DNA from 4 places in the Streptomyces sp. NPDC048612 genome. Region 1 is predicted to be linked to each of the others. Evidence: riboswitches for the same ligand, from Rfam matches in the RefSeq annotation. Region 1 holds a riboswitch; each other region holds the start of a gene.

Evidence for each region. Region 1 has a riboswitch for cobalamin ahead of metE (5-methyltetrahydropteroyltriglutamate--homocysteine S-methyltransferase). Riboswitches for the same ligand answer to the same signal wherever they lie in the genome.
Region 2: another riboswitch for cobalamin. It lies ahead of thiI (tRNA uracil 4-sulfurtransferase ThiI); the one in region 1 lies ahead of metE (5-methyltetrahydropteroyltriglutamate--homocysteine S-methyltransferase).
Region 3: another riboswitch for cobalamin. It lies ahead of ACGFN2_RS30700 (cobalamin biosynthesis protein); the one in region 1 lies ahead of metE (5-methyltetrahydropteroyltriglutamate--homocysteine S-methyltransferase).
Region 4: another riboswitch for cobalamin. It lies ahead of ACGFN2_RS12020 (prenyltransferase/squalene oxidase repeat-containing protein); the one in region 1 lies ahead of metE (5-methyltetrahydropteroyltriglutamate--homocysteine S-methyltransferase).

The regions. Positions count from the first base shown of each region.
Region 1 is NZ_JBICVV010000001.1:572,431-579,415, forward strand. It holds gene ACGFN2_RS02395 (DMT family transporter) at 1-934, opposite strand, end outside; gene metE (5-methyltetrahydropteroyltriglutamate--homocysteine S-methyltransferase) at 1,115-3,433, opposite strand; cobalamin riboswitch at 3,597-3,819, opposite strand; gene ACGFN2_RS02405 (M48 family metallopeptidase) at 4,102-6,985, opposite strand, start outside.
Region 2 is NZ_JBICVV010000005.1:53,540-60,524, forward strand. It holds gene ACGFN2_RS10455 (Pls/PosA family non-ribosomal peptide synthetase) at 1-552, shown strand, start outside; gene ACGFN2_RS10460 (M1 family metallopeptidase) at 606-1,991, shown strand; gene ACGFN2_RS10465 (alpha/beta hydrolase) at 2,215-3,183, shown strand; gene ACGFN2_RS10470 (hypothetical protein) at 3,180-3,305, opposite strand; gene ACGFN2_RS10475 (DUF1648 domain-containing protein) at 3,389-3,922, shown strand; gene ACGFN2_RS10480 (pyridoxamine 5'-phosphate oxidase family protein) at 4,167-4,628, shown strand; cobalamin riboswitch at 4,821-5,039, shown strand; gene thiI (tRNA uracil 4-sulfurtransferase ThiI) at 5,210-6,529, shown strand; gene ACGFN2_RS10490 (DedA family protein) at 6,593-6,985, opposite strand, start outside.
Region 3 is NZ_JBICVV010000027.1:1,705-8,689, forward strand. It holds gene ACGFN2_RS30680 (alpha/beta hydrolase) at 177-1,304, opposite strand; gene ACGFN2_RS30685 (class II aldolase/adducin family protein) at 1,471-2,139, opposite strand; gene ACGFN2_RS30690 (inorganic phosphate transporter) at 2,541-3,806, shown strand; gene ACGFN2_RS30695 (hypothetical protein) at 3,829-4,065, shown strand; cobalamin riboswitch at 4,334-4,483, shown strand; gene ACGFN2_RS30700 (cobalamin biosynthesis protein) at 4,637-5,668, shown strand; gene ACGFN2_RS30705 (cobyric acid synthase) at 5,771-6,985, shown strand, end outside.
Region 4 is NZ_JBICVV010000006.1:72,325-79,309, forward strand. It holds gene ACGFN2_RS12000 (TetR family transcriptional regulator) at 1-668, shown strand, start outside; gene ACGFN2_RS12005 (ferredoxin) at 1,014-1,247, opposite strand; gene ACGFN2_RS12010 (aldehyde dehydrogenase) at 1,247-2,698, opposite strand; gene ACGFN2_RS12015 (MBL fold metallo-hydrolase) at 2,984-4,066, shown strand; cobalamin riboswitch at 4,184-4,345, shown strand; gene ACGFN2_RS12020 (prenyltransferase/squalene oxidase repeat-containing protein) at 4,517-5,818, shown strand; gene ACGFN2_RS12025 (SCO2322 family protein) at 5,818-6,498, shown strand; gene ACGFN2_RS12030 (CbiQ family ECF transporter T component) at 6,495-6,985, shown strand, end outside.

The DNA of each region.
Region 1 (6,985 bases):
TCCCGGGCCCGCCCGCCGGGGCCTGGGCCCGTGCCGTCCCCCGCATCCGCGACACCGCCACCCCGGACAGACAGAGCAGGCCCCCCAGGAGCGTCAGCCAGCCGGGCACCTCGCCGAGGAACAGCCACGACATGACGACCACGAGCACCGGCACCGCGTAGGTCGTGGTGCCCATCTTCCCGACGGTCGTACGGGACACCGCATAGGCCCAGGTGGTGAACGCCAGGGCCGTCGGGAACACCCCCAGGTACACCATCTGCAGCGTCGCCGGCAGCGGCGCCCGGCTCACCTGCGACACCAGCTGACCGGCGAACGGCAGGCAGGCGACGGCGCCGGCGAGCGCGCCGAACGTCGTCACCTGCATCGGGGTGGCGTGCTTCAGCGTCGGCTTCTGCAACACCACACCCACCGCGTACGCCAGCGCCGCGAACAGACACAGCACCACGCCGAGCAGCGACGACTGCCCGCCGCCTGACATGGACAGCCCGACCACCACGGCACCCGCGAACGACACCGTCATGCCCGCCATCAGCCGGGGCGGGAAACCCTCCTTCAGCAGCCATCCGCCGAGCAGCGCCATCAGGATCGGCCCGACATTGACGACCAGGGAGGCCGTTCCGGCGTCGACGAGCTGCTCACCCCAGTTCAACGCGACCATGTACGCGCCGAACCACAGGACCCCCGAGGCGATGATGCCGGGCCAGGCCTCCCGGGGCGGAAAACCACCGCGCCGCACCAGCAGGACCGCGCCCAGTACGACGGACGCCACCACCAGGCGGCCCAGGGCGAGGGCACCCGGCCCGAAGTGCGCGGCGGAGCTGCGGATCGCGATGAACGACGAGGCCCACAGCACCACGGTGACGGACGCCGCGGCGAGCGCGCGGCCGTCCGGTGTGCTCGCGGACCCGGTATCGCCCTCTGCCGGTTTACCCATCCGTCGGCTCACTCCGCGTCCCTCCCGGTGCTCTTCGCGCACGTCCGTGCGCACATGAGCTGCCAGCTTGTAAGAGCGGGTGCTGCCATGACAAACGATTAGCGGGGCCGGTCAAACGGTGCGACGAGCCGTGACGGCCGGGAGGGCGGGCGCGCTCGCTCCCCTCCCGGCCGTGACGGGTCAGGAGCCGGACAGCTCCGCGCGCACGGTGCGGGCGGCAGTGACCAGATTCACCAGCGAGGCGCGGGTCTCGGGCCAGCCGCGGGTCTTCAGACCGCAGTCCGGATTGACCCAGAGCCGCTCGGCGGGAAGGGCCGCAAGTCCCTTGCGCAGGAGGGCCGCCGCCTCCTCGGCGTCCGGGACACGAGGGGAGTGGATGTCGTAGACACCGGGCCCGGCCTCGCGCGGATAGCCGTGCTCGGCCAGCTCCCCGGCGACCTGCATATGGGAGCGGGCGGCCTCCAGGCTGATGACGTCCGCGTCCAGGTCGTCGATGGCCTGCACGATGTCGCCGAACTCCGCGTAGCACATGTGCGTGTGGATCTGGGTGCGGTCCTGCACCCCGCCGGTGGAGAGGCGGAACGCCTCGGTGGCCCAGGCCAGGTACGCGGCGTGGCCGGTGGCCCGCAGCGGCAGCGTCTCGCGCAGCGCGGGCTCGTCGACCTGGATGACCGAAGTGCCCGCCGCCTCCAGGGCGTTGACCTCGTCGCGCAGGGCGAGCGCCACCTGGCGGGCGGTGTCCCCGAGCGGCTGGTCGTCGCGGACGAAGGACCAGGCGAGCATGGTGACCGGCCCGGTGAGCATGCCCTTGACGGGGCGCCCGGTCTGCGACTGGGCGAAGGAGGTCCAGCGCACCGTCATCGGCTCGGGCCGGGAGATGTCACCCGCCAGGACCGGCGGGCGGACGTAGCGGGTGCCGTAGGACTGCACCCAGCCGTGCCGGGTGGCGAGGTAGCCGGTGAGCTGCTCGGCGAAGTACTGGACCATGTCGTTGCGCTCGGGCTCACCGTGCACCAGGACGTCCAGACCGGCCTCCTCCTGGAAGGCGAGGACCTCACGGATCTCGGCCTTGATGCGCTCCTCGTAGCCCGCGGTGTCCAGGCGTCCGGCCCGCAGGTCGGCGCGGGCGGCGCGCAGTTCGGCGGTCTGCGGGAAGGAGCCGATGGTGGTGGTCGGCAGCAGCGGCAGGCCGAGGTGCGCACGCTGGGCCGTGGCGCGCTCGGCGTACGGCTGCGCACGGCGGCCGTCGGCGTCGGTGACGGCGGCGGCCCGCGCACGGACGGCCGGGTCATGGGTGAGGGCGGAGCCGGCCCGGGAGGCCAGGTCGGCGCGGTTCGCGGCGAGTTCGGCGGCGATGGCGCCGGTGCCCCGCGTCAGGCCCCGGGCCAGGGTCACCAGCTCCGCGGTCTTCTGCTTGGCGAAGGCCAGCCAGCGCACGATCTGCGGGTCGATGTCGCGCTCGGCGGCGGCGTCCAGCGGCACGTGCAGCAGCGAGCAGGAAGCGGCCACATCGACCCGTTCGGCCAGGCCGAGCAGGGTGCCGAGGGTGGCCAGCGACTTCTCCAGGTCGTTGATCCAGATGTTGCGGCCGTTGACCACGCCCGCCACCAGGCGCTTGCCGGGCAGCCCGCCGACCGCCGCCAGCGCGTCGAGGTTGGCCGCTGCCGCGTCGGTGAAGTCGAGCGCCAGACCCTCCACCGGGGCCTTGGCCAGGACGGGCAGCGCGTCGCCGAGCCGGTCGAAGTACGAGGCGACCAGGAGCTGCGGGCGGTCGGTGAGGGCGCCCAGATCGCGGTAGGCGCGCGCGGCGGCGTTGAGTTCGGCCGGGCTGCGGTCCTGGACGAGGGCGGGCTCGTCGAGCTGCACCCACCCGGCTCCGGCGGCGCGCAGATCGGCGAGCACCTCTGCGTAGACCGGCAGCAGCCGGTCCAGGAGCGTCAGCGGCTCGAAGTCGGCGGCCACGCCGGGGGCGGGCTTCGACAACAGGAGGTAGGTGACCGGTCCGACGAGCACCGGCCGGGCGGTGAGACCGAGGGCGAGGGCCTCCCCGAGCTCGGCGACCTGCTTGCCGGAGTCGGCGGTGAAGACGGTGTCCGGCCCCAGCTCGGGCACCAGGTAGTGGTAGTTGGTGTCGAACCACTTGGTCATCTCCAGCGGCGCCACGTCCTGGGTGCCGCGCGCCATCGCGAAGTAGCCGTCGAGGGCGTCGGCCGCGACGGCGGCGCGGTGGCGGTCCGGGACCGCACCGACCATGACGCTGGTGTCCAGCACATGGTCGTAGTACGAGAAGTCACCGGTGGGCACTTCGTGGAGGCCGGCGCCGGCCAGCTGCTGCCAGTGGGAACGGCGGAGGGTGCGGGCGGTCTCCTGGAGCGCGTCGGCGCCGACCGTGCCCTTCCAGTAGCCCTCGACGGCCTTCTTCAGTTCGCGGTGCTGTCCCTGGCGGGGGTAGCCGTACACGGTGGCCCGTGCTGCCGCGGCTGCGGGCTTCGCTGTCACGGAATTCTCCTTCGCGAATACGTGTCATGGTCCCGGGGACGGAACGAGGTACGCGAAGGGGTGACGGACACCCGGCGGAAGCACGGTGCGTCTGCCACGCACGGGACCGCCTGGTGAGAACGCCGACCTGCCCTCGAGGTCACCGGGATGTCCGTGCACGCGGGGGCGCACACGGGCAACGGGCAGGTCTTCGGACTCGCGGGCGCGCCTGCCGGAGACCTCCGGCGGGCACCTACTGGCCGTCGCTTCCCGGACGCGTGATCCAGTGCGTATGACGGCGTTCGTTCCCACTCACCGCTGCGGGGCAGTCCCGGATTCCCACCGGGTTCCCTCTTACGACGCGGCCCGTCTGGCGGACGGGGCGAACCTGTTGCCCGGCCAGCGTAGAACGCCGCCCCCGTATCGGACACCTCTGACCACATACCGGAATGTGACATGAGACACCGGGGAGTGAAGGCCGGCAACTCCCTCGCCAGGGCGACCCGTTCGGCCCTCACCTGGAAACGGGGCGGCCGGCACCTGCGCGCCGGGCCGCGGGGCAGGCGGGAGTTTGACGACAGGTCCTAGTGGAACTGCTCCTCCTCGGTGGAGCCGGTTCGTGCCGTATCCGGTGGCGGGGCGGGAGGTCTGAGGGCCCGATGCCCGTACGGCGAGGTGAAATACGGCTCCTAATCCGCCACCCCGCCGCCGGACCGGCTGTTCGGATCGGGGGCCCCGAAGTGCCGGAAGCGCCATCGGACTTCGTCCAGTTCGTACCGGGCCGTGCGCAGGGCGAGGATGCCGCGTCCGAACAGATCGACGTCATCCTTCTCCAGCGCCTGGCGGCACTGTGAGCCGCCCTGCACGGCGAGTGTGGCGGCCCTGCGCCAGTGCTTCCGGGCGGTCGGTTCCGGGACGGGCGCGACGGCGAGGGCCCGGCGGCCGTGGGCGATCCAGCGGTCGCACAAGGGGCGGAAGAGCGCCGGGTCGAGCCCTCCCGTTCCCTGACCGGCCTTTGCCAGCGCGGAGCCCGTGGCGTTGACGTCTCCCGCGAAGTCCCGTTGCATGGCCAGGCCTCCGCTCAGCTGCCAGATGACCAGGCGCTGTCGAGTCGTCATGCGGGAACCCTTCTCGCCGGAGGGCGGCCCGGGGTCCGGCTCGTGTGAGCGGGGGAAAGCGGCCGACAGCATCTCGTTCGAGCGCGCCGTCTGCTGCCACCAGCCGGAGCACAGGGTGAGTGCGAACGCACAGGTCAGGGCCAGGTAGGCGCGTCGCCACCAGATGCGGTTCGTCGTCGCAGGCGGCCGGTGGGGCGCGGATGTCCCTGGCTCACCTCCTCGCCTCCAGTGCCAGGCGGCGGCCACCACGGTGAGCGCGCTCACCGCACAGATGCCGAGGGCGATGAGGCTCGGTACGACGAGGACGTGGAGGATCTGCCAGCTCTTCTCGGGCCGCCAGCCGCAGGTTTCGGCCAGGACGCCGAGTGGCGGTACGCAGCCGTCCGCGCCGGTGAGGGCGAACGCTGTCACGAGCCCGGTCAGCGAGGTGACTCCCGCGGCGCTCATGGTGATCAGCGCACGGTTGCGCACGGGGTGCCCGCGCCGCCCCACGATGACGTATGCCACCGCTGCGGCTGTGGCCACGGCGAGGACCAGCGCGCAGGCGATCGAGAGCTGGGAGTCCTGAAACCACTGGAACCACAGCCGGGATGAGGAGTGCCGGTCGGCTGGTTGCCGGGCATGGAGCCATGCCCGTGCGAGCGCCACGGCCAGGACGCCCCATGCCCCGCAGCCCGCCACCAGGGCCAGGACCGGGCCGTTGCGCGTGGGCCGGGATGCGGGTACGTCCGTGTGCGATACCGGCGAGCGGGGCCTGACCGCCTGCTCGCTGCCACGTCCACGGAGCGCTGCCCGGACCACGATCCCGGCCGGGGCGACGATCGTCACCGCAAAGAAGCCCACGGCCAGCGAGAACGACCCCACAAAGCGCATCTGCGCCCACGCCGTGGCGGGCCGCCAGCCACATGCGGACTCCATGACCGACAGCTGCGGGGCGCAGCCCTCGGTGGCGCCCAGGGCGAAGGCACCGACCAGCCCCAGCAGCAGCGCGCCGGCTGCCGCGACGAGGGCCGCCGGCAGCCGGCACCTGGGCGCCTGGACACAGACCACGATGGCGGTCACCGCCGCGCCGGCGCACAACGCCACGGCGAGCCAGAGCCAGACGAACATGTTCCAGGCGGGTGTTGCCCGTTCGTCCCAGGAGACGGGATAAAGATGCAGCCACACCCGAGTCGCCGCCACGATGCAGACCCCCAGCGCACCACCGACCGCGGCGCGCTTCAGCACCCATCCGAGCGGCGGCGGTCCGGACGGCACTGCCGGTGGCCGGACTGCCTCCGGCAGTGCTCGGCGCACCCATGCCGGCGTCTCAGTGACCGGACGGCGCATCCAGGACGCCAGGGGATACAGCCACAACAGCACTCCGCCGACCATGAGGGCCGGCTCCATCATGAGCACGAGTGCGAAGAGCGGGGAGATGCCACGCAAGGCCTGTTGCTGCTCGGGGGTGCCGGAGTACGGGAAGTGGTCCTGAAGGCGGGTGAACAGTCCGGAGAGGTCCACATCCATCAGGTACAGGTAGCCGTGGGTGTCCCACCAGACGAACCAGGCACCGAAGACGGCCAGCGTGCCGGTCAGACCACCGAGCTGTACCCACCGGAGGGACCGGCCGCGGCAGGTCCTGATCCACACCTCGGCGCACTGTGCCGCCCACCAGGTCAGCCCCGCACACGCGGCGATGAGAAGCAGCAGCACATGGGGGTACGGCGGGAGCCAGCTTCTCCCCGAGGAGCGGAAGGTCATCAGCTCTCCCGCAGCGAGCCCGAGGCCCAGCAACGTGCCTGCCCGGAGTCCCGACGGTGTGGGCCGGCCGGCCAGCACGGCGTGGGTGACAGCTCGCCACAGCGCCGTCCCGACGATCCCGGTGACCAGCGCGGCCGCCAGCCAGGCGGCCACGGTAGGGGCGGAGACCAGGTCGGGGAGGTCGCGACCCAGAAGGACGACCTGGCCCGACTCGACGACTGCCGCCGCCGTGAGAAACATGGTGGTCGCCCGGATGCCGAACAGCGCCGCCGGATCGAGCAGCGACTCCTGGCGCTCCTCCCACGCCGGGTGGGTCCGCCACAGTGCGAGGAAACGCCGCCCGGCGTGGCGCACTCCGAAGCCCGTGCTCAACGGGACGGCGGCGCCCACCGCGAGCGCCTTCGGGCTGCCACCCCACCGCACCGCGTCCAGGTCCGCATACAGCTCGCGGGTGCGCAGCACATCGGCGCGCGCCAGCATCACCAGAGCCGCCAGGATGAGCGGGAACGCCAGGCCGCGCAGACCGAACGCCCAACGCTCTCCCCATTGTTCGAGGACTTCCGACGGGCTCGCCCCCGGGGGATAGACGCTCATGACCACGTACGGGAGCAGGGCCACGAGGGCGAAGGCCCGCCAGAGCGCCTCCGTGGCGTAGGCGATGTCCACGTCCCGGTTGCGGATGTGCGCGAGTTCGTGGAGGACGACCGTACGG
Region 2 (6,985 bases), on a different contig from region 1:
GCGCTGCTGTCCGGTCTGGTGCTACCGGCCGCCGGCGTCGTCGCCTGCGCGGTGGCCATCGCGGCGAAGTGGCTGCTGGCGGGCCGGTTCCGGCGGGCACGACACCCGCTGTGGAGCGGCTTCGTGTGGCGTACGGAGCTCGCCGACACCTTCGTCGAGGTGCTGGCCGTGCCCTGGCTGATCGGCGCGGTGCCGGGCACACCGCTGACGAACCTCTGGCTGCGCGGACTGGGCGCCACCGTCGGCCGCGGCGTGTGGTGCGAAACGTACTGGCTGCCGGAGGCCGACCTGGTCACCCTGGAGGACGGAGTGAGCGTCAACCGGGGCTGTGTGCTGCAGACCCACCTCTTCCACGACCGCATCCTCCGCACCGACACCGTGGTGCTCCGTGCGGGCGCCACGCTCGGGCCCGGCGGCATCGTGCTGCCCGGCAGCACGCTCGGGGCGCGCAGCACGCTCGGCCCGGCGTCCTTGGCGATGGGCGCGGAAACCGTCCCCGCCGACACCCGGTGGCTGGGCAACCCGATCGAGGCCTGGCGCCCCCGAGAATGAGACAGCGTCCCACGACGCAGCATCAGCCCACCGATGCCAGGGAGAGTACGACCGTGAACCCCCAGCAGGCCCCGGCCCCCGGCGCGGACCCGTACTTCCCCGACCACGGGGACGCCCGCTACCACGTCGAACGCTACGAACTCGACCTGGACTACCGCCCGGTGTCCAACCGGCTCAGCGGCTCCGCCCGGCTCCACACGCAGACCGGCCCCGCGCCGCTGGACGAGATCGTCCTCGACCTCGCTGCCTTGCGGATTCACCGGCTGCTCCTGGACGGCCGGACCGCGCGCTACGTCCACCGCGCGGGCAAACTGCGCATCCGCCCGGGGAGGACACTCGCCCCCGGCACGTCCTGCACCATCGAGGTGCGCTACACCGGCAACCCCCAGCCGATCCGCAGCCCCTGGGGCGGACTGGGCTGGGAGGAGCTGACCGACGGTGCCCTGGTGGCCGGCCAGCCGATCGGTGCACCGTCCTGGTACCCCTGCAACGACCGGCCGGCCGACAAGGCCTCCTACCGGGTGGCGCTCACCGCCCCGTCCCCGTTCACCGCGGTCGTCGGCGGCCGGCTCCTCTCCCGCACCACCCGGGCGAGCAGCACCACCTGGGTCTACGAGCAGCCGGCCCCCACCTCCAGCTACCTGATGACCGTCTCCCTCGGCAGATACACCACCGTGCCGCTCACCACCCCGGCCCAGGCTCCGGCCTCGGCGGACGAACGCAACCCACCGGTGCCCCAGACCGCCTACGTGCCCGCACATCTGCGCCCGCAGTTCACCGAGGACTTCGCCCGGCAGACCCAGATGATGCAGTTCTTCCAGGACGTCTTCGGGGCCTACCCCTTCGGCGAGTACGCGATCGTGGTCGCCGACGAGGAGCTGGACGTCCCGGTGGAGGCCCAGGGTGTCGCCACCTTCGGCACCAACCACCTCGACGGAGCCCGCACCTCGGAACGCCTGGTCGCCCATGAACTGGCCCACCAGTGGTTCGGCAACAGCGTCTCGGTCGCCGACTGGCAGCACATCTGGCTCAACGAGGGCTTCGCCAAGTACGCCGAGTGGCTGTGGTCGGAACACGCCGGAGGCCGAACAGCGGCCGACCACGCCGCCACCGCACACCGCCTGCTGTCCATCGCACCCCAGAACCTGCGACTGGCCGACCCCGGGGCACTCCTGATGTTCGACGACCGCCTCTACCAACGAGGCGGCCTGACGGTCCACGCACTGCGCTGCGCCCTCGGCGAGGCCCCGTTCTTCCGCATGCTCAAGGCCTGGGCCACAAACCACCGCCACGGCACCGTGACCACCACCGACTTCACCACGCACGCCCAGCAGCACACGGCCACCCCTCTGAGCGGACTCTTCGAGGCCTGGCTACGAGAGCCTTCCCTCCCGCCACTGCCACATCCCACGGGAGCACGCCGTCCGGCAAGGCCGTAGGCCTCGTGGGCCCAACCCGTGGACCAGCCGGTGAACGGACGAGGCGGCCCCTTGGAATGCGTCTACGGAGAGCAGGCAATTACAATGGACAAATACCCCCATCAGGGGCTTGAACAAGGGCGGAGGCGCTGCCGGCCGCCCCGCAGCCCAAGCGCAGCGCGGCGCTCTCCAGCGCCCCGCGCCCTTTATTATGCGTTTCTCGGATTTACCAGGGAGCATTCCCATGGCTGGTCGAACCGCCTCGATAGTTCTTGAGCCCGAGGCACAGGAACTCGCCGACGCAACCTCACAACATCCGTTCCTGTACGAGCTGGAACCGACCGCAGCGCGCAAGGTGCTCGACGACCTCCAGGCCGCGCCGGTCGACAAGCTGCCGGTCGACGAGGAGTGGGTTTCGGTTCCGGCATCGGTGGGCGATGTGGGGGTACGCATCGTCAAGCCGCAGGGCGCCACCGGGACGCTGCCCGTCGTGCTGTACATGCACGGCGGTGGCTGGGTGCTGGGCAATGCCGGCACCCACGACCGCCTAGTGCGCGAGTTGGCGGTCGGCACTCGTGCGGCAGTGGCCTTCGTGGAGTACACGCCGTCGCCCGAGGCGCACTACCCGGTGGCCATCGAGCAGGGCTACGCCACCGCGCAGTGGATCGCCCGGGAGGGGGCGTCCAAGGGGCTGGATGCACGGCGCATGGCAGTGGCCGGGGAGTCGGTCGGCGGGAACATGACCGCCGCACTCGCCCTCATGGCCAAGGAGCGCGGTGACGTCACGTTCGTACAGCAGTCGATGTACTACCCGGTCACCGACGCGGCCATGGACACCGGTTCCTACGACCAGTTCGCCACCGGCTACTACCTGAGCCGCCAGCTGATGGAATGGTTCTGGAACGCCTACACGACCGACCCGGACCAACGCGCGGAGATCACCGCGTCTCCCAACCAGGCCACCACCGAGCAGCTCTCCGGCCTGCCGCCCGCCCTGCTGATCGTCGACGAGGCCGACGTGCTGCGCGATGAGGGCGAGGCGTACGCCGCCAAGCTCCGAGCAGCCGGCGTTCCGGTGACCACGGTGCGCTACGACGGCACGGTCCACGACTTCATGATGCTCAACTCACTGAGTCACTCCAAAGCCGCCCGCGGAGCCATCGACCAGGCAACTTCCTTCCTCCGCAACGCCCTTGGAACCGACCAGACCTAGCTGATCGTTTCAGCATGGGAGGAGTGTGCGCCCATGGCGATGCCGACGTCGGCGAGGGCGAGTGCGGGAGCGTCGTTGGTGCCGTCGCCGACCATCGCGACCGTGTGGTTTTCAGCAGTCAACGTCTGCCTGGCCGCCGCGCTCCGCCCGCTCACCACCGTAAAACGGCTACCCACCCTTACGCGTTCGCCGGACAATCGGCCCCATGGTCTTGTCCTCTCCCGTACGCCTGTGGCTCGTCCCCAATGCCGCCCTCCTCACCGCCCTGTCCGTTTGGGGCGTCGTCCGCTATCCGCATCTGCCGAGCCGGATACCGCAGCACATCGGCACCGATGGGGTCGACGCCTGGACCGACCGATCCATCGGTAGCGCCTTCATACTCGTCTTCGTGCACATCGGCGTCACTGTTCTGCTCACCGCCTGCGCGGAGCTGACACTGCGGACCACTCCGAGTGCCGAACTCCCGGACAACGTTGCGCCCTTCGGCAACGGGCTGGTGAGGTCGTCGCTCAACCGGCCTCGCACACGCGCCTCCGCCCTCTGGACCGCCCGGGCGCTGCTGGCACTCAACGCTTGCGTAGGCATGTCGCTTCTGATCGGCTGCACAGTCCTGTGGCGTTCGGCGCCCGAGCCAGAGGTATCCGGCTGGCTGTTCACCGCGATGATCGCGCCCATCCTCGCCGGAACCGCTCTGACGGTCGCCTCCACCGTTCACGACCGCCGAGCACCTGCGCACTGAGCTTCCGAACACATCGGACGCACCACCTGCTCATCCGCTGGCCCAGCCCGGGGCAGCGTGTTCTGGAAGACGCCTGAGATCGCCGCGTGGGCTTCGGGGTGCCCCTTCGCCTGGGACGACGACGAGAGCACAGATAAACAACGGAGTTGCCGGATTCCTGCACGACGCCTGAACGGCCTCCGCCTCGGGAACTAAGCCCTACGCCCCATGCGGGGCCAGGGGCCACTGGCTAGGGTCGATGCCCATGCAGACCACGCGAACCGCTCGTCGCGAGCTGTCGGAGCGCAAGCGCAACACGCTGGAACGCCTCGGCAGGGAACGGGACATCTGGGTGTCCACAGCTCATCCGGACCGTGGCCCGCACCAGGTACCGCTGTGGTTCTGGTGGGACGGGCACGCCGTATGGATGTGCACCGGTGAGGCCACCGCGACCGCGCGCAACATCCGGGATGATCCGCGGGTACGCCTGGCCTTGCCGGACACGTTCGACGTCGTCCTCCTGAAGGGGCGGGCCATTCGCTTCCCGGCGGAGCGTGTACCCGGCGAGGCGGCGGACGGGTTCGCTGACAAATTCGGGTGGGACCCGCGTACCGAGGAAGCCGCGTTCGTGTATCTGCGCATCGAGCCGGAGACCGTGCTGGCCTGGCGAGGGGAGACGGAACTTGGGGGCAGAGTACTGATGCGGGACGGGGCATGGCTGGGGTAGGTCCCCGGGGCTTCGCCCGCCGGCCTCCTGTGCCGCGTCTCGTCGGACGCGGCTGAGCCCGAAACCAGTTGAAGCACCAACCAACCTCTCAGAATGACCCATCACCCCCATAACCGACAGCCTCTTGAGTCGACTGTCCTGGCCCAAAGCGGACAGTCAAGGTCTGGTTCACGACAAGCCCACCGCCTTGTCTACCCTGGACCGGCAGCTGGTTCGCCCCGCCCGCCAGGCGGGGTGTCGCAAGGGGGAACCCGGTGGGAGTCCGGGACTGCCTCGCAGCGGTGAGTGGGAACGATCGCCGTCCTGAAGCACTGGGCCCGCATGTGACCTGGGAAGCGACGGCCAGTAGGTGTCCCGTCCTCCGGGGCGTGCTCACGAGTCCGAAGACCTGCCACTGCTCGTGCGGGGTGCGATCACCACGCACGGTTCCACGCGTCCCGGTAGCGGGACCGCTGAGCGAGTGGTGTGTTCCACCCAGCCCTGCGCAGAGCGGGGACGGGCGGGCCCGCGCCCCGTTCGCGGCCCGGCGCCGGCCCTCACGACGACTCGCGAAGGAGAGTTTCGTGCCCGGCGAACCGAGCATGCCCGCCATCCCCTCCCCCAGAGCACCCCGCCCGAGCGGGCCCTGTGTCCTGCTCAAACACGGTGAGGTGTTCCTCAAGGGCCGCAACCGGCATCGGTTCACCGAGCGGCTGCACGACAATCTCCGTGGCGCCCTGCGCGGTATCGGCGGTTCCACCTGGATAAAGTCCGGCCAGAACGTGACCGTACTCGGCGGCGAGGTTCCCTTGGAGGACCTCGTGGAGCGCGCCCGCCGGGTGATCGGGTTCAACTCGGTGGAGCCTGCCCTGCGCGTTCCGAGCACCGTACCGGACATCACCGAGACGGCTGTGGAGGCGCTTGAAGCCGCCCGTACGGAACGGCCCGGAATCAGTTTCGCGGTGCGGGTCAAGCGGCGGAACAAAAACTTCGAGATGACCTCCTCCCAGTTCGAGCGCTTTCTCGGGGCCCGCGTCCGGGAAGCCCTGGGGCCCCTGCCGGTGAACCTCTCCAACCCGGACGTACTGATCTCGGTCGAGATCGACCACAAGGAGAGCTACGTCTCCTGGAGCCGTCACCAGGGACCGAGCGGACTGCCCGTGGGCTCCAGCGGACGCGCCCTGGTACTGCTCTCCGGCGGCTACGACTCGCCCGTGGCGGCCTACCGGGCGATGCGCCGCGGACTGCACTGCGACTTCGTCCACTTCACCGGTGCTCCGTACACGAACGCCGCCTCCCTGTACAAGGCGTACGCCCTCGCCCGTGAACTCAACCGCTACCAGCCCGATGGACGGCTGCACGTCATCGCACTGGGCCACGCGCAGAAGCAACTGGCCATCGCGGGGGCCGGCAGACTCCAGGTCGTCGCCCAGCGACGGCTGATGGTCCGCGCCGCTTCCGCGCTGGCGGGCCGCACCCGGGCGGAGGCCCTGGTGACCGGTGACAGCCTGGGGCAGGTGGCCAGCCAGACCCTGGCGAACATGGCTGCCGTAGACGAGGCGGCAACCCTGCCGGTGCTGCGGCCGCTGGTCGGCTGGGAGAAGCAGGAGATCATCGACGAGGCCCGGTCCATCGGCACCGCGGAGATCTCCGTGCTGCCGGACGAGGACTGCTGCAAGCTCCTCGCGCCGCCCCGGGTCACCCTCCGCGCCGGGCTGACCGGCCTGCATTCGGTGGAGAAGCGCCTCGACCTGGACGACGTGGTGGACGGCCTGCTGCGCGACGTCCAGATCATGTACCCGGGAGACTCCGGCGAGGAGGCGGATCATCCCGAAGCGGACAGCCCGGACCGCAGCCCCGAGCCCGGCCGCCCTGCTCCCGCCGTATGTGCGACGGAGCAGTCCGGGCCGGCATCCTCATGACCGGAGCGGGCCGTCGACGCAGAGAGCTTTGGCCGGCTTGCAGTCAATACGCGGCCCGCCTTGTCAGGACTCGTCGGCCGCAGTGTTGCGCTTGACCGAGGCAGCTCTTCTACGCCGGTACACCATCACGCCGATCATCGCGAGGAGCAGCCCAGCGACGACGCCCGCACCAAGCACCGTCTGCTCGGCAAACAGCCTTGCAAGCAGCTTCAGCGCGCCGACCCCGGCCGTCGCGTAGACCAGCGCCCAGCCCGCTCCGCCGACGAACAGTGCCGGTAGGTAGCGCGAGAGAGGCATGTGCATGCTCCCCGCGAGGAAGTTGGCAGCGGTCTGGAATCCGACGGTCAGGAAGGAGACGGCCACCACCGGTGCGCCCCACCGTTGGATCGCCCGCTCGGCCCGTTGGAACTTGGGCGTGGAGATCCGCTCCGCGAGCCTGCCACGCCTGGCACCGGC
Region 3 (6,985 bases), on a different contig from region 1:
TCATCCCGCCGCCCCGTCCCTGATGAGGGCAGTTGTCCGCCCGTACACCCGGGAGTCATCCGGGGGGGGCGGGCGATGGCAGAGCAAGTGGAAAGGAGAGGAGAGGGCGGTGGGTGGGGAAGCCGGCGGTGGGGCCGGCGCCGGGGCGGCCGGAACGCCAGGTCACACGGGTGGGGTCACATGAGTGGGGTGAGGAAGCGTCGTAGTGCCTCTTCGTAGCCGGACGGGTCGGCGTTCCACATCGCGGCGTGCGGGGCGTGCGGGACCGGCTGAAGCGTGATCAGGTCGGCCCGGCGGGCGGCGAAGGAACGGGAGGCCGTCCACGGGGCGATCACGTCGTCCGGCCCGTGGAAGAGGAGCGTGGGGATCTCCAGCTCGTCCGGGTCGACGGCGTCGGCGGGGTGGTCGAGGGGCAGGCCGGTGCTGCCCTCGGCGGCCCGTACCACCAGGGGCAGCAGGGCACGCGGGACCCCGCGGGCGGCGGCCAGCGCGCGGACCGTGGCGCACCGGTCGAGGACCGGGGAGTCCAAGACCAGGCCGCAGATCCGGTCGCGCAGCGCGGAGCGGGTGGCGGCGCGCAGTGCCATGGTCGCGCCGGTGGACCAGCCGTGGAGGACGACGTTCCGGGCGCCGTAGCGCAGCGCGTAGCGGATCGCCGCGTCCAGATCGCGCCATTCGGTCTCGCCGAGGTGGTGGATGCCGTCGCCGGTGCGCGGGGCTCCGGGGTCGTTGCGGTAGGACAGGGCGAGGACCGGCAGCCGGTGACGGTGCAGGAACGGCATGACGACCATGGGGTGCTCGCGCGTGGTGCCCAGGCCGTGGGCGGCGATGACCCAGGTGTCGCGTACGCCGGGGACGAACCACGCCGGGAGCGGGCCGAGTTCGCCGGGGATGTCGATGTCGGCGCAGTCGAGGCCGAGGGCGTCGCGGGGGTTGCCGATGTGCACCTGCGGGGTGAGCCGCATGCGGTTGCCCGGCCCGAGGGTGCCGTGGGTGACCCGTACCAGGCGGCGGACCACCGCGTCGGCGGGGTGCGGGACGCCGTGGACGACGTCGCCGATGACGGCGTGGCAGCCGGAGCCGGTGAGCCCGTACGTGCCGGGCCGCTGCGACGCCAGGCTGCGGGTGAGGGCGATGCGCTCCTCGGTGGCGGAGTGCACGGTGAGGCGGGAGTCGCCCGGGAAGGGCTGGTCCGGCGACGGTTTCAGGGCAATGTCACTGGCGTACCGGCCGACCGCCACCGCGGCCGCCCCGGCACCTATCACGGTGATGGCGGCCATGGCCGCCGCAGTACCCAGGCGCACCTCACCAGTGTGCGCAGCGGTGCCGGGGGCGGCCACCGGGCGGAGTCGGGCGGGTGACCGGCCGGAGCCCGTCCGGCCCGGAGGCGGCGGACGGGGCCGGGGCGCCGGACGGGCCGGAGGCGGCGGGGTGCGGGCCGGCCGCCGCGACGGCGTGCCGGGCGGGCGGTCAGCCCGGGTGGCCGCCCTGCTGGCCGTAGCCGCGCAGCCGGTCGGCGGCCGCGTCGAGCTGACCGGCCGACAGCAGGTGCGGGGTGTGGCCCGGTACGGAGCTCGCGGTGAGCCACACCCGGCACATCCACTCCAGCTGCGCGGTGCGGTCCAGCGCCTGGCCGAGGCTGTCCCCGTAGGCGATGGTGCCGTGGTTCTGGAGCAGGCAGGCGGTGCGGTCGCGCAGCGCCTCGCGCATGGCGGCGGCCAGCTCATCGCTGCCGTACAGGGCGTAGGGGGCGACGCGGACGGGGCCGCCGAGCGCCGCGGTCATGTAGTGGACCGGCGGGAGTTCGGTGACCAGAGTGGAGACGGCGGTGGCGTGCGGGGCGTGGGTGTGGACGACGGCGGTGGCCGTGGTGTCGCGGTAGACCGTCAGATGCATCGGGAGTTCGCTGGTCGGCCGGAGCGCGCCGATGATCTGGCGGCCCTCCAGGTCGACCGCGGTGGTGTCACCGGGCCCGAGCCGGTCGTAGGGGACGCCGCTGGGGGTGACCAGGATCAGGTCCCTGATACGGCGCGAGACATTGCCCGAGGTGCCGACCACCAGGCCGTCGGTGACCGTTCGGCGGGCGGTGGCGACCAGTTCGCTCCAGGCGGCGGCGAGGTCGTCGGGGTGGTCCTTCATGGGTCCTCCGGCGCGGTGCGGCGAATGCGGACGTGGTGCGCGACACCGTACGGGCGGGCCGGGGCACCGTACGCCGGTGGGCCGTCCGACCGGTATCCGCCATCCGGTGACACCTCCGCGAATGCCGGGGATTGACCGGTTCTGCGCCCCCTTGGGTGACTCGCCCCCTACGGTCGAGGTGACTCCGCGACAACGGGACCGCGGGGAGCGGCTCGTCGGCCCCTGGGGGCCGGCGGTAGCCCAGGAAGTTCACCAACGGGTGATGCGGAAGTGACGCCGGAGGCGCCTCCGCGTGAACACTGCGGTGGTGTCATCACCGCGCCCGTCCCAGTTCACTTTCCGTTCACCCGCTCTCCGTACGGTCCCAGCGACACTGACCTTCGAACTGATTGCCTGGGTGAATGGAACACATCACGCTTCTCATCGGGATCGTGATCGTCACGGCCTTGGTGTTCGACTTTACGAACGGCTTCCACGACACGGCCAACGCGATGGCCACCACCATCTCCACCGGGGCGTTGCGACCCAAGACCGCGGTGGCGATGTCGGCAGTCCTCAACCTCGTCGGCGCGTTCCTGTCCGTGGAGGTGGCCAAGACCATCTCCGGGGGGATCATCGACGAAGGCGCCGGCATCAGACCAGAGGTCATCTTCGCCGGCCTGGTCGGCGCGATCGTCTGGAACCTGCTGACCTGGCTCGCCGGTCTCCCCTCCAGCTCCTCCCACGCCCTCTTCGGAGGTCTGATCGGCGCGACCCTGGTGTCCGTCGGCACGAACGGCGTACACGGTGACGCCGTCGTGATGAAGGTCCTGATCCCCGCGGTGGCCGCCCCGGTCGTCGCCGGCCTGGCCGCGATGGCGGCGACCCGGCTCACCTACCGGCTGACCCGCAACCGCGACGAGGCGGACACCGCCAAGGGCTACCGCGCGGGCCAGATCGCCTCCGCCGCCCTGGTCTCCCTCGCCCACGGCACCAACGACGCGCAGAAGACGATGGGTGTGATCACGCTCGCGCTGATCACCGGCGGGGTGGTCGCCCCGCACGCCGACCCGCCGCTGTGGGTCATCGCCTCGGCCGGTCTCGCCATCGCGCTCGGCACCTACCTGGGCGGCTGGCGGATCATCCGCACGATGGGCAAGGGCATCACCGACATCCAGCCGCCGCAGGGCTTCGCCGCCCAGACCGGCGCCGCGGCCACCATCCTGGCCTCCTCCCACCTCGGCTTCGCGCTCTCCACCACCCAGGTCTGCTCGGGCTCCGTGATGGGCTCCGGACTGGGCCGCAAGGGCGGCGTGGTGCGCTGGTCCACGGCCGGCCGGATGGTCCTCGCCTGGGGCCTGACGCTGCCGGCCGCCGGTGCGGTCGCGGCGGGTGCCGCGTTCCTGGCCGGACAGGGCGACTGGGGCGTGGCGGCGGTGGCGGTCCTCGGACTCGGCATCTGCGGCGCGATCTGGGCCGCCTCCCGGCGCAAGCCGGTCGACCACACCAACGTCAACGAAGCCCCGGCAGCGGAGCCGGCGGGCGTGGTCACCGCCGCGCTGCGCACCGTCTCCCCGCCCCCGGCCGGCCAGCAGGCCCCGGGAGCAGACGCCCCGGAGACCGCCGACGCACCGGCGGCCGAGGCTCCCACCACCCCGCGCGCCAAGGCCGCGACGGTCACCCGCTAGCTGTCATCACGTAAGGAACTCCATGAGCATCGACTGGGCAGCTCTCGGCCAGGTCTTCGGCGTCACCCTCGGTGTGACGGTCGGGATCGTGGGCCTGTTCACCGTCGGCATCGCCGGTACGTCCCGCAAGACCGGCCACGGGGGTGCGGCGGCCGCGGTCGCCGTACCGGGCACCGGTGCACGGGCCGGCGCGATGGCCGCCTTCGCGCTCTGCGCGGTCGCGGTGGCCTACGGCATCTATCTGATCGTCGCCGGCTGACACAGCCGGACACGACGGACCGGACGAGGCGTCCGGCGGACCGCGGCAGCAGCCGTCGTCCGCCGGGCGCCTCGTCCGTGGGCCGCCCCGGCCGGCGCGCAGCGGACGGTGATGCGGGATCAGAGGGCGTGCGGGCGGCCGCCGATGACGTCGCCGTCGCGCTGTGGTGTGCGCCACAGCGCCTGCCACAGGGCAGCGTCGCAGGTCAAGGGTGAGTTGACGGGCATTCGCGGTGCGTGGTGGACTGCCGGAGCCATTCGGCGACAGCTGAGGAAGTCCGGTGTGAATCCGGCGCGGTCCCGCCACTGTCACCGGGGAGCGTTCCTCCGACGAGGGCCACGGTCCGCCGCGCACACGTGATCGACGTACGCGGGACTGGAAGGCCGGAGGACACGCCGATCCGGGAGCCAGGAGACTCTTGTCGCCGTCACGTCGAGCCAGGGCGCGGACCCTGAGTGAGGACATACCGCCATGCCCGGCTGCCCGTCGAGATCCTCTCTGCCCACCGCCGCAGGGTTCCTTCGAGGCCGGGCGGGACATCACGGACACGCCCTGGCAACGGCCTGATCCGGTGCGCGGCGAACACGCGGGATACGCGTGCGGCGCGGCCCTCGGCTTTCTCACCGACCTGATCGCGGCAGATCCGCGGCGTGGCCATCCGGTGGCCGCGTTCGGCCGGGCGGCGGGCGCCGTCGAGCGCCGGCTGTGGCGCGACCACCGCGGCTACGGGGCGGCGCACGCCGTGCTGTGCGCGGGCGGTGCCGCCGCCGCTGCCGCGCTGCTGCAGCGCGCCGTGCGGGGCTCGGCTTCCGCTTCTTCGCTGTCGCTCCGTGGTGGCGCCGGGGTCGCGCTGACCGCGGCGACGGTCTGGGCCGTGCTGGGCGGCACCTCGCTGGGCCGGGAGGCGCGGGCCGTCGGCGGGGCGCTGGCAGCGGGTGACCTGGACGTGGCGCGGGAGCGGCTGCCGCATCTGTGCGGGCGCGATCCGCAAGTGCTGGACGGGCCGCAGATGGCCCGTGCGGTGGTGGAGTCGGTCGCCGAGAACACCTCCGACGCGGTGGTGGGCGCCCTGGTGTGGGGCGCGCTGGGCGGGGTGCCCGGCCTGGTGGCGTTCCGGGCGGTGAACACCCTGGACGCGATGGTGGGCCACAAGTCGGCGCGCTACCGCCGTTTCGGCTGGGCCGCGGCCCGGCTCGACGATCTCGCCGGCTGGCCCGGCTCCCGCCTGACCGCCGCGCTGACCGTGCTCGCGGGCCCCGACCGGCGCGGTGCGCTGCGGGCCTGGCGGGCGGACGGCGCTGCGCACCCGAGCCCCAACGCGGGCCCGGTGGAGGCGTCGTTCGCGGGCGCGCTGGGCGTACGGCTGGGCGGCACGCTGGCGTACGGCGGGCGGGTGGAGCACCGTCCGGTGCTCAACGGCGCGGCGCCGCCGGTGGCGGTGGACGACATCGGGCGGGCGGTGCGGCTCTCCCGCCGGGTGAGCGCGCTGGCGCTGGTGACGACGGTGGCGGCGCGCGTGGCGGGCGGCGCTGCGCGGGCGGCGGTGGCTCGGGGAGCCGGGGGGCGCGGGCGTGGGCGTGGGCGTGGGGCGGGTCCGGTATGAGGCCGTCCGTTTTTTCCCCGCCGCCCACCCCCCTTCGGGGGGTGGGCGGGTGTAGTGACCCGAAGCTCAGGAGGAGGACCCGGTGAACGGGAGGAGGACCCGGTGAACGGGCGGTGGAAGGCAGCCGGCGGGGCGGTCGGCGGTGGTTCGGGCGGGGCCCTCGGCGGTGGCTTGTTGGTGGCCGGGACGACGTCCGACGCCGGCAAGAGCGTGGTGACGGCGGGCATCTGCCGCTGGCTGGTCCGGCAGGGCGTCAAGGTGGCGCCCTTCAAGGCACAGAACATGTCGCTGAACTCGTTCGTCACCCGCGAGGGCGCGGAGATCGGGCGGGCCCAGGCGATGCAGGCCGCCGCGGCGCGGGTGGAGCCGACCGCGCTGATGAACCCGGTGCTGCTCAAGCCGGGCAGCGACCGCAGCAGCCAGGTGGTGCTGCTGGGGAAGCCGGTGGGCGAGCTGAGCGCCCGCGGCTACCACGCGGGCAGGCAGGAGCAGTTGCTCGGCACGGTCACGGACTGCCTCCAGGAGCTGCGGCGCACCCATGACGCGGTGATCTGTGAGGGTGCCGGCAGCCCCGCCGAGATCAATCTGCGGCGTACCGACATCGTGAACATGGGTATCGCACGGGCCGCCCGCATCCCGGTGGTCGTGGTCGGTGACATCGACCGCGGCGGGGTGTTCGCCTCGTTCTTCGGCACCACCGCGCTGCTGTCCGAGGAGGACCAGGCGCTGGTCGCGGGCTATTTGGTCAACAAGTTCCGGGGCGATGTGACGCTGCTGGAGCCGGGGCTGGAGATGCTGCGCGGCCTCACGGGGCGGCGGACGCTGGGCGTGCTGCCGTTCGCGCACGGGCTCGGCATCGACGAGGAGGACGGCCTGCGGGTGTCGCTGCGCGGCGCGGTGCGCGAGAGCGTGGTGGCCCCGCCGCACGGGGCGGATGTGCTGCGGGTGGCGGTCTGTGCCGTACCGCTGATGTCGAACTTCACGGATGTGGACGCGCTGGCCGCCGAACCGGGCGTGGTGGTGCGGTTCGTGGACCGCGCCGAGGAGCTGGCCGACGCGGACCTGGTGGTGCTGCCGGGGACCCGGGGCACGGTCCGGGCGCTGGCCTGGCTGCGGGAGCGCGGGCTGGCGGACGCGGTCGCCCGGCGGGCCGCCGAGGGCCGCCCGGTGCTGGGCATCTGCGGCGGCTTCCAGATGCTGGGCGAGCGCATCGAGGACGAGGTCGAGTCGAAGGCGGGCGTGGTCGACGGGCTGGGGCTGCTGCCCGTACGGGTGCGGTTCGCGGCGGAGAAGACGCTGGCGCGGCCGGTCGGTACG
Region 4 (6,985 bases), on a different contig from region 1:
CGGAATCCAAGGCGGCCAGACCGACCCTTCCCGCGAGTCCTCCCCTGACCGAGCGTCAGGAGGCCCGGCGCCGCCGCATCCTGCACACCAGCGCCAAGCTGGCGTCCCGTGGTGGCTTCGACGCCGTGCAGATGCGCGAGGTCGCCGAGTCCTCGGGCGTCGCGCTCGGCACCCTCTACCGCTACTTCCCCTCCAAGGTGCATCTGCTGGTCGCCACCATGCAGGACCAGCTCCAGCACATGCACGAAACGCTGCGCAAGCGCCCCCCGTCGGAGCAGGACCCGGGCGCACGGGTCGCCCAGACCCTGATGCGGGCCTTCCGCGCACTGCAGCGCGAACCGCATCTGGCGGACGCGATGGTGCGCGCGCTGACCTTCGCGGACCGCTCCGTCAGCCCCGAGGTGGACACCGTCTCCCGGCTGACCACCACGATCATCCTCGACGCGATGGCCCCGCCAGCCACTCACCACCACCCTTCGCAGGAGCCGGCGCACCCCGCCGTCTCGGCCACCCCCGAACAACTCTCCGCGGTCCGGGTCATCGAGCACACCTGGCACTCGGCCCTGATCACCTGGCTCTCCGGCCGGGCCTCGATCGCCCAGGTGAAGATAGACATCGAGACCGTCTGCCGGCTGATCGACCTCACCTCGCCCGACCGGGAGAGCTGAGCCGAGGGGCGCTGTAACGGGAGAGCCGGGACGGCGCCGTAACGGGGGTGGGGGCGGGCGCCGGCGGGCGTGGGAGTGGATACCGGCGCCGGGTGCCCCCTTGTCCTGGCACGCGGGTGGTGGCTTCGTCGTCGCGCGTTGACCCCGGTGATGGCTTCGCCGTCGCGCGTTGACTCCGCTGACGGCTTCGCCGTCGTGCGTTAACTCCGCCGCTGCCGCGGGTAGTTGGCCCGCAAGGGGGCCACCGACCCCCTACGGGACGCCACTCCCCACCCCCTAAGGCCCCACCCCCGGGGCTCCCGCCCCGCACCCCGGCCGCCCTCCCCCGCCCGGCGGTGCCGCCGCTCATTCCTCCGGCGGGAACACCGCCTCGCCGCTGCCGGCCGCGGTGAGGGTGATCGCCTCCACGGGGCATCCCTCCGCCGCCGCCAGGACGTTCTCGGCGGCGTCCGTCTCCGGCGCCACCGGGTGCGACTGGCGGGCCGTGTCCAGCCGGAAGCCGTCCGGGGCCGTGGCGGCGCACATCCCCGACCCGATGCAGACGCTCCGGTCCACCACCACCTCCCAGCGGTCCCCCATCAGGCGCCCGCCGGCAGGTGGATCATCTTGTGCTCCAGGTATTCGCCGAAGCCCTCGGGGCCGAACTCCCGGCCGATGCCGGAGTTCTTGTAGCCGCCGAACGGGCCGAGCATGTCGATGCTGAAGGTGTTCACCGAGTACGTACCGGTGCGCACCTGCCGGGCGATCTCGACGCCGTGGTCGACGTCGGCCGTCCACACCGAGCCGGAGAGCCCGTAGTCGGAGTCGTTGGCGATGCGCACCGCCTCCGCCTCGTCGTCGTACGGCAGGAGACAGATGACCGGGCCGAAGATCTCCTCCCGGGCGATCCGCATGGAGTTGGCGACCTCGCCGAAGAGGGTGGGCTCGACGTACCAGCCCGTGGGCCGCCCCTCGGGACGGCCGCCGCCGGTCAGGACCTTGGCGCCCTCGCGCTGCCCGAGCGCGATGTAGTCCAGCGAGCGCTGCTGCTGGCGGCGGGCGACCAGCGGGCCGACCTCGGTGGCCGGATCGAGCGGGTCGCCGACGGTGAGCGCCGAGGCCGCCGCGGTGAACCGCTCGGCGATCTCGTCGTAGTGGCTGCGCGGGGCGAGAATCCGGGTCTGGGCCACACAGGCCTGACCGTTGATCATCCAGGCGAACGGCACGATGCCGGCCACCGCCGCGTCCAGGTCCGCGTCCGGCAGGATCACCGCGGCCGACTTGCCGCCGAGTTCCAGCGTGACCCGGCTGAGGTTGCGGGCCGCGACCTCCATGACCCGCTTACCGGCCGCCACCGAGCCGGTGAACGACACCTTGTCCACGCCCGGGTGCCCGACCAGGTACTCGCTCACCTCGCGGTCCGCCGGCAGGATCGACAGCACACCCGGCGGCAGCCCCGCCTCGGTCGCGATCTCCGCGAGCAGGTAGGCGTCCAGCGGGGTCTCCGGTGACACCTTCAGCACCACCGAGCAGCCGGCCAGCAGCGCGGGCGCGAGCTTGGCGGCGGCGGTGAACTGCGGGACGTTCCACGGCACCACGGCGGCCACCACCCCGGCCGGCTCCCGGCGCACCAGCAGCGGCCCCAGCACCCCGCTGCGCCGCTCCTCGAACGGGAAGTCGCGGGCCACCGTGAGCGCCGCGTCCCACACCAGCATCGCGGCCAGCGACTGCACCATGACGCCGGAGGTGAACGGGGTGCCGTTCTCCGCGCTGATGACCTTGGCGATCTCCTCGCTGCGGGCCGCGAAGGCGTCCTTGATCCGGGTCACCACCGCGATCCGGTCCGCCAGCGGGGCGTTCGCCCACACCCCGGACGCGAAGGACGTACGGGCCGCGGTCACCGCACGGTCGACATCGGCCCGCGCGGCGTGCGGGACCCGGCCGATGACCTGTTCGGTGTGGGGTGAGACGACCTCGATCGTGTCCCGGCCGGCCGGATCGGCCCACTCACCGCCTATGTAGAGCTTGCCGTGCTCGACGAGGTCGCTCATCGCTGCCGCCTCCCGCGGGTGGGCCGCCCGTCCGGCGTGCCCTGCCGGTTCCCTGTGGTTGCTGCTGTGCCTCGGAACGCGCTTGCTGACGGTGCTTCGGTGCGGATGCGGCGCAGCCCGCTGCACCGCATCAGGAACTGATACCAGTTCTAGTTGGAGGAGTCCACGGGGCCGCGCTCATCTCAACTCCCCTGAGCGCACGGGGAACTTCAAGCCATCCTGAAACCAGTTCTAGTTATAGTGAGGCCGGGTACCGGGTGTATGCCGCACCGGAAGGGGACCGGGATGACCGCGCAGGTGACCGACCACAAGGGCGGGGTGTGGAGCATCGCCGTCCCCATCCCGGACAACCCGCTCGGCCACACCCTCGTCCACCTCCTGGAGACCGACCGCGGCCCGGTGCTCGTCGACACCGGATGGGACGATCCGGACTCCTGGGACACCCTCGTCGCCGGCGTCACCGCCTGCGGGTTCGCCCTCACCGACCTGCACGGCGTCCTGATCACCCACCATCACCCCGACCACCACGGGCTGTCCGCGAAGGTCCGGGAGGCCTCCGGCGCCTGGATCGCGATGCACGCCGCCGACACCGCGGTGGTCCGCCGCACCCGCGAGGCCGAACCGGCCCAGTGGCTCGACTACCTGCTCGCCAGACTCACGGCGGCGGGCGCACCGGACGAGCATCTGGTACCCCTGCGGAAGGCGCGCGCCACCGGGGGCGGGCGGAAGCTGCCCGGACTGCGGGCCGCGCTGCCGGACCGCGGTATCGACCCCGGCGAACTGCTCGACCTGCCGGGCCGCCGGGTGCGCGCCATCTGGACGCCCGGCCACACCCCCGGCCATGTGTGTCTCCACCTGGAGGAGGCACACCCCTCGGCGCGGGCCCCCGGTTTCGGCCGACTGTTCTCCGGCGACCACCTCCTGCCCGGCATCACGCCGCACATCGGCCTGTACGAGGCCCCGGACAGTGCAGGGGCTCCGCCCGGCCCGCACGGCGCGGCGAACGCGGCGGAGGGCACCGACCCGCTCGGCGACTACCTCGACTCCCTCGAACGCGTCGGCCGGCTCGGCCCCGCCGAGGTGCTGCCCGCCCACCAGCACGCCTTCACCGACGCCGGGGGCCGGGTGCGCGCGCTGATCGCCCACCACCAGGAGCGGCTGGACCGGCTGCGGGCCCTGCTCCGGGAACCGCGCACCGTCTGGGAGCTCGCCGTGGCCATGGAGTGGAACCGGCCCTGGGAGCAGATCCCTTACGGGTCCCGCAACATCGCCGTCTCGGAGGCCGAGGCACATCTGCGCCGGCTGGTGAAGCTGGGGCACGCGGAGCCGGTGCCGGGGAGCGGTCCGGTGCGGTACCGGGCGGTGTGAGGGCGGGCGGGCCGGCCCGGCGTCTGGGGTGGCGTTCCGGGCGGCCTCCGCTCCGGTCCCCGGCTCGCGCCCTCAGGTGCGGCTCGTACGTGCGAGCGAGTGCCCTGCGGGTGCCGGTTAAGGTGTGCGGGACAACTTCATCCGTACCCGATCGGGGGAAGCCGGTGGAAATCCGGCGCTGACCCGCAACCGTGAGGACGGCCCGTCCGTACCGCGCCGGCTGGACCGGCAGGGACAGCCGTACGAGCCGGAGCACCCGAGGGGGCACGACCAAGGCTCCCGCCACCGGAAACGTCCGCCACTGGGACGGCCCGGTGCGCGGCACCGTCGAGGTATACGGAGCTGAGCCCGGTGCCACCGCGCCCGTGATCCCCAGGGATCGGTGCGCGGGCGGCCGGCCGAGCGTGGCTGCGTAGATCGCCGCGACCCGACCCGAGAGGCACCGACCCGATGGCCCCCATGGCTTCCATGGCTCACCAGGCCCCCCTGACGCACCCCGTCGCCCTCCTGGCGCGCCGCGCCGCCACGGCGCTGGCCGCCGCGGTGGTGCTGGGCGCGGCCGCTGCCCCCGCCGCGTATGCCGACGCCGCCCCGTCCGCGTCCCCGAAGAAGCTGCCGGACGGCCTGTACGGCAGCAAGGACCCCCAGTACGACGGGGTCTGGCGGCAGTCGCTGGCGCTGCTGGCGCAGGACACGGTGGGGCTGCGGCCCGCGGGGTCCGCCGTGCGCTGGCTGGTCGAGCAGCAGTGCGCCGACGGCTCGTTCAGCGCCTTCCGTGCCGACCCCGGCAAGGCCTGTGACGCCAAGACCATGCGGGACACCAACCAGACGGCCGCCGCGGTGCAGGCGCTGGCCGCACTCGGCGGGCAGAGCGACACCGTGCGCAAGGCCGTGGGCTGGCTGAAGTCGGTGCAGAACGACGACGGCGGCTGGAGCTCGGTGCCCGGCTCGGCCAGCGACGCCAACTCCACGTCCGTGGTCATCGGCGCGCTCGCGGCGGCGGGCGAGAAGCCGCGGTCCGTGACGTCGAAGAAGGGCGGCAAGTCCCCTGACGACGGGCTGCTCACCTTCCAGCTGGGCTGCGACGCGAAGGAGGGCGAGCGCGGCGCGTTCACCTTCCAGCTCAAGGGCGCCGCCCCGAACGCCGACGCCACCGCGGCCGCCGCGACCGGAGCGCTCGGCAAGGGCTTCGTCGTCGCGCCCGCCGACGGCCGGGCGAACACCCCGGTCAAGCCGCTGGACTGCAAGGACGCCGGCAAGAAGACGGGCAAGGGCGACCTGTCGCAGGCCGCTGAGGGCGGCGCCGCCTATCTCGTCGCGCAGCTCGACAAGAACGGGCAGCATCTGCTGTCCGCGATGCCGGGCGCCGAGAAGCAGCCCGACGTCGGCAACACCGCGGACGCCGTGGTGGCACTGGCGGCCGGTGGCCACGGTGCCGCCGCCGCGAAGCCGCTGAAGTGGCTGGAGAAGAACGCGGCGGACTGGGCCGGGCAGAGCGGGCCCGCCGCGTACGCGCAGCTGGTGCTGGCCGCGCACGCCACCGGTACCGACCCGCGGTCCTTCGGCGGCACCGACCTGGTGGCCGCGCTCAACGCCACCGGCCCCAAGCCGGCCGCCGCACCGGCGAAGGACGACAAGGACGGTGACTCCTCGGGCGGCGGCTCCGGCATCTGGTGGATCATCGGCGTCGGTCTCGCCATCGGTGCCGGCATCGGTTTCCTGCTGAGCGGCCGGAAGAAGAACCAGCTCTGATGCGCGGCACCAGGATGGCCGCGGCGCTGCTGCTGGCCGGTACGGTCACCGGCCTGGCCGCCGGGCCCGCGCAGGCGCAGGAGTACCGCTACTGGTCGTTCTGGGACGGCAAGGGCGGCTCCTGGGCGTACGCCACCCAGGGGCCGGCCACGCTGCGGCCGGCCGACGGCGCGGTCGCGGGCTTCCGCTTCACCGTCGGCGCCGACTCCGCGGGGGCCGGAAAGCCGCGCGCGGCCGCCGACTTCGAGGCGATCTGCCACGGCACCCCGGCCAAGGACGGCCGCAAGCGGATCGGCGTCGTCCTGGACTTCGGCACCGCGGCGGAGGCGCCCGGCGGCGAGCGGCCGCCGAAGGCCAGGACGGAGTGTGCGCGGGTGCCGGAGGACGCCTCGGCGGGCGAGGCGCTGGCGGCGGTCGCCCGGCCGCTGCGCTATGACGCCAACGCCCTGCTGTGCGCCATCGCCGGCTATCCGAAGGCGGGGTGCGCGGAGTCGGTGAGCGGGTCGAAGGGCTCCGGGTCCTCGGCCGCGCCGGCGGGGGCGGCGGACCGGGACGGCGGGAGCGGCGGAGACGGCGGGAGCGGTGACGGCGGGCCGTCCGCCGGGCTGCTCGGCGGGGTCGCGGCCGTGGCCGCCCTGGGTGCGGCGGCGGTGTGGCAGGCACGCCGCCGACGCGGATGAGCGCCCCGCGGGCGACCCGCACCACCGCGCTGCACGCCGGCGCCTGGTGGCTGTGGGCGCTGGGTCTGGCCACCGCCGCGTCCCGCACCACCAACCCGCTGCTGCTGGGGCTGCTGGTGGGCGTCGCCGGGTATGTCGTCGCGGCACGCCGTACGGACGCGCCATGGGCCCGCTCGTACGGCGCGTTCGTGAAGCTCGGACTGGTCGTGATCGTCATCCGGCTGGTGTTCGCCTTCTTCCTCGGCTCGCCGGTCCCCGGTACGCACACCCTGGTCACCCTCCCCGAAGTGCCCCTGCCGGACTGGGCGAAGGGCGTCCGGATCGGCGGGCGGGTCACCGCGGAGGGCATGCTCTTCGCCCTGTACGACGGGCTGAAACTGGCCGCACTCCTCATCTGTCTGGGCGCCGCCAACGCGCTCGCCAACCCCGCCCGGCTCCTGAAGTCCCTGCCCGGTGCGCTCTACGAGGCGGGCGTCGCGGTCGTCGT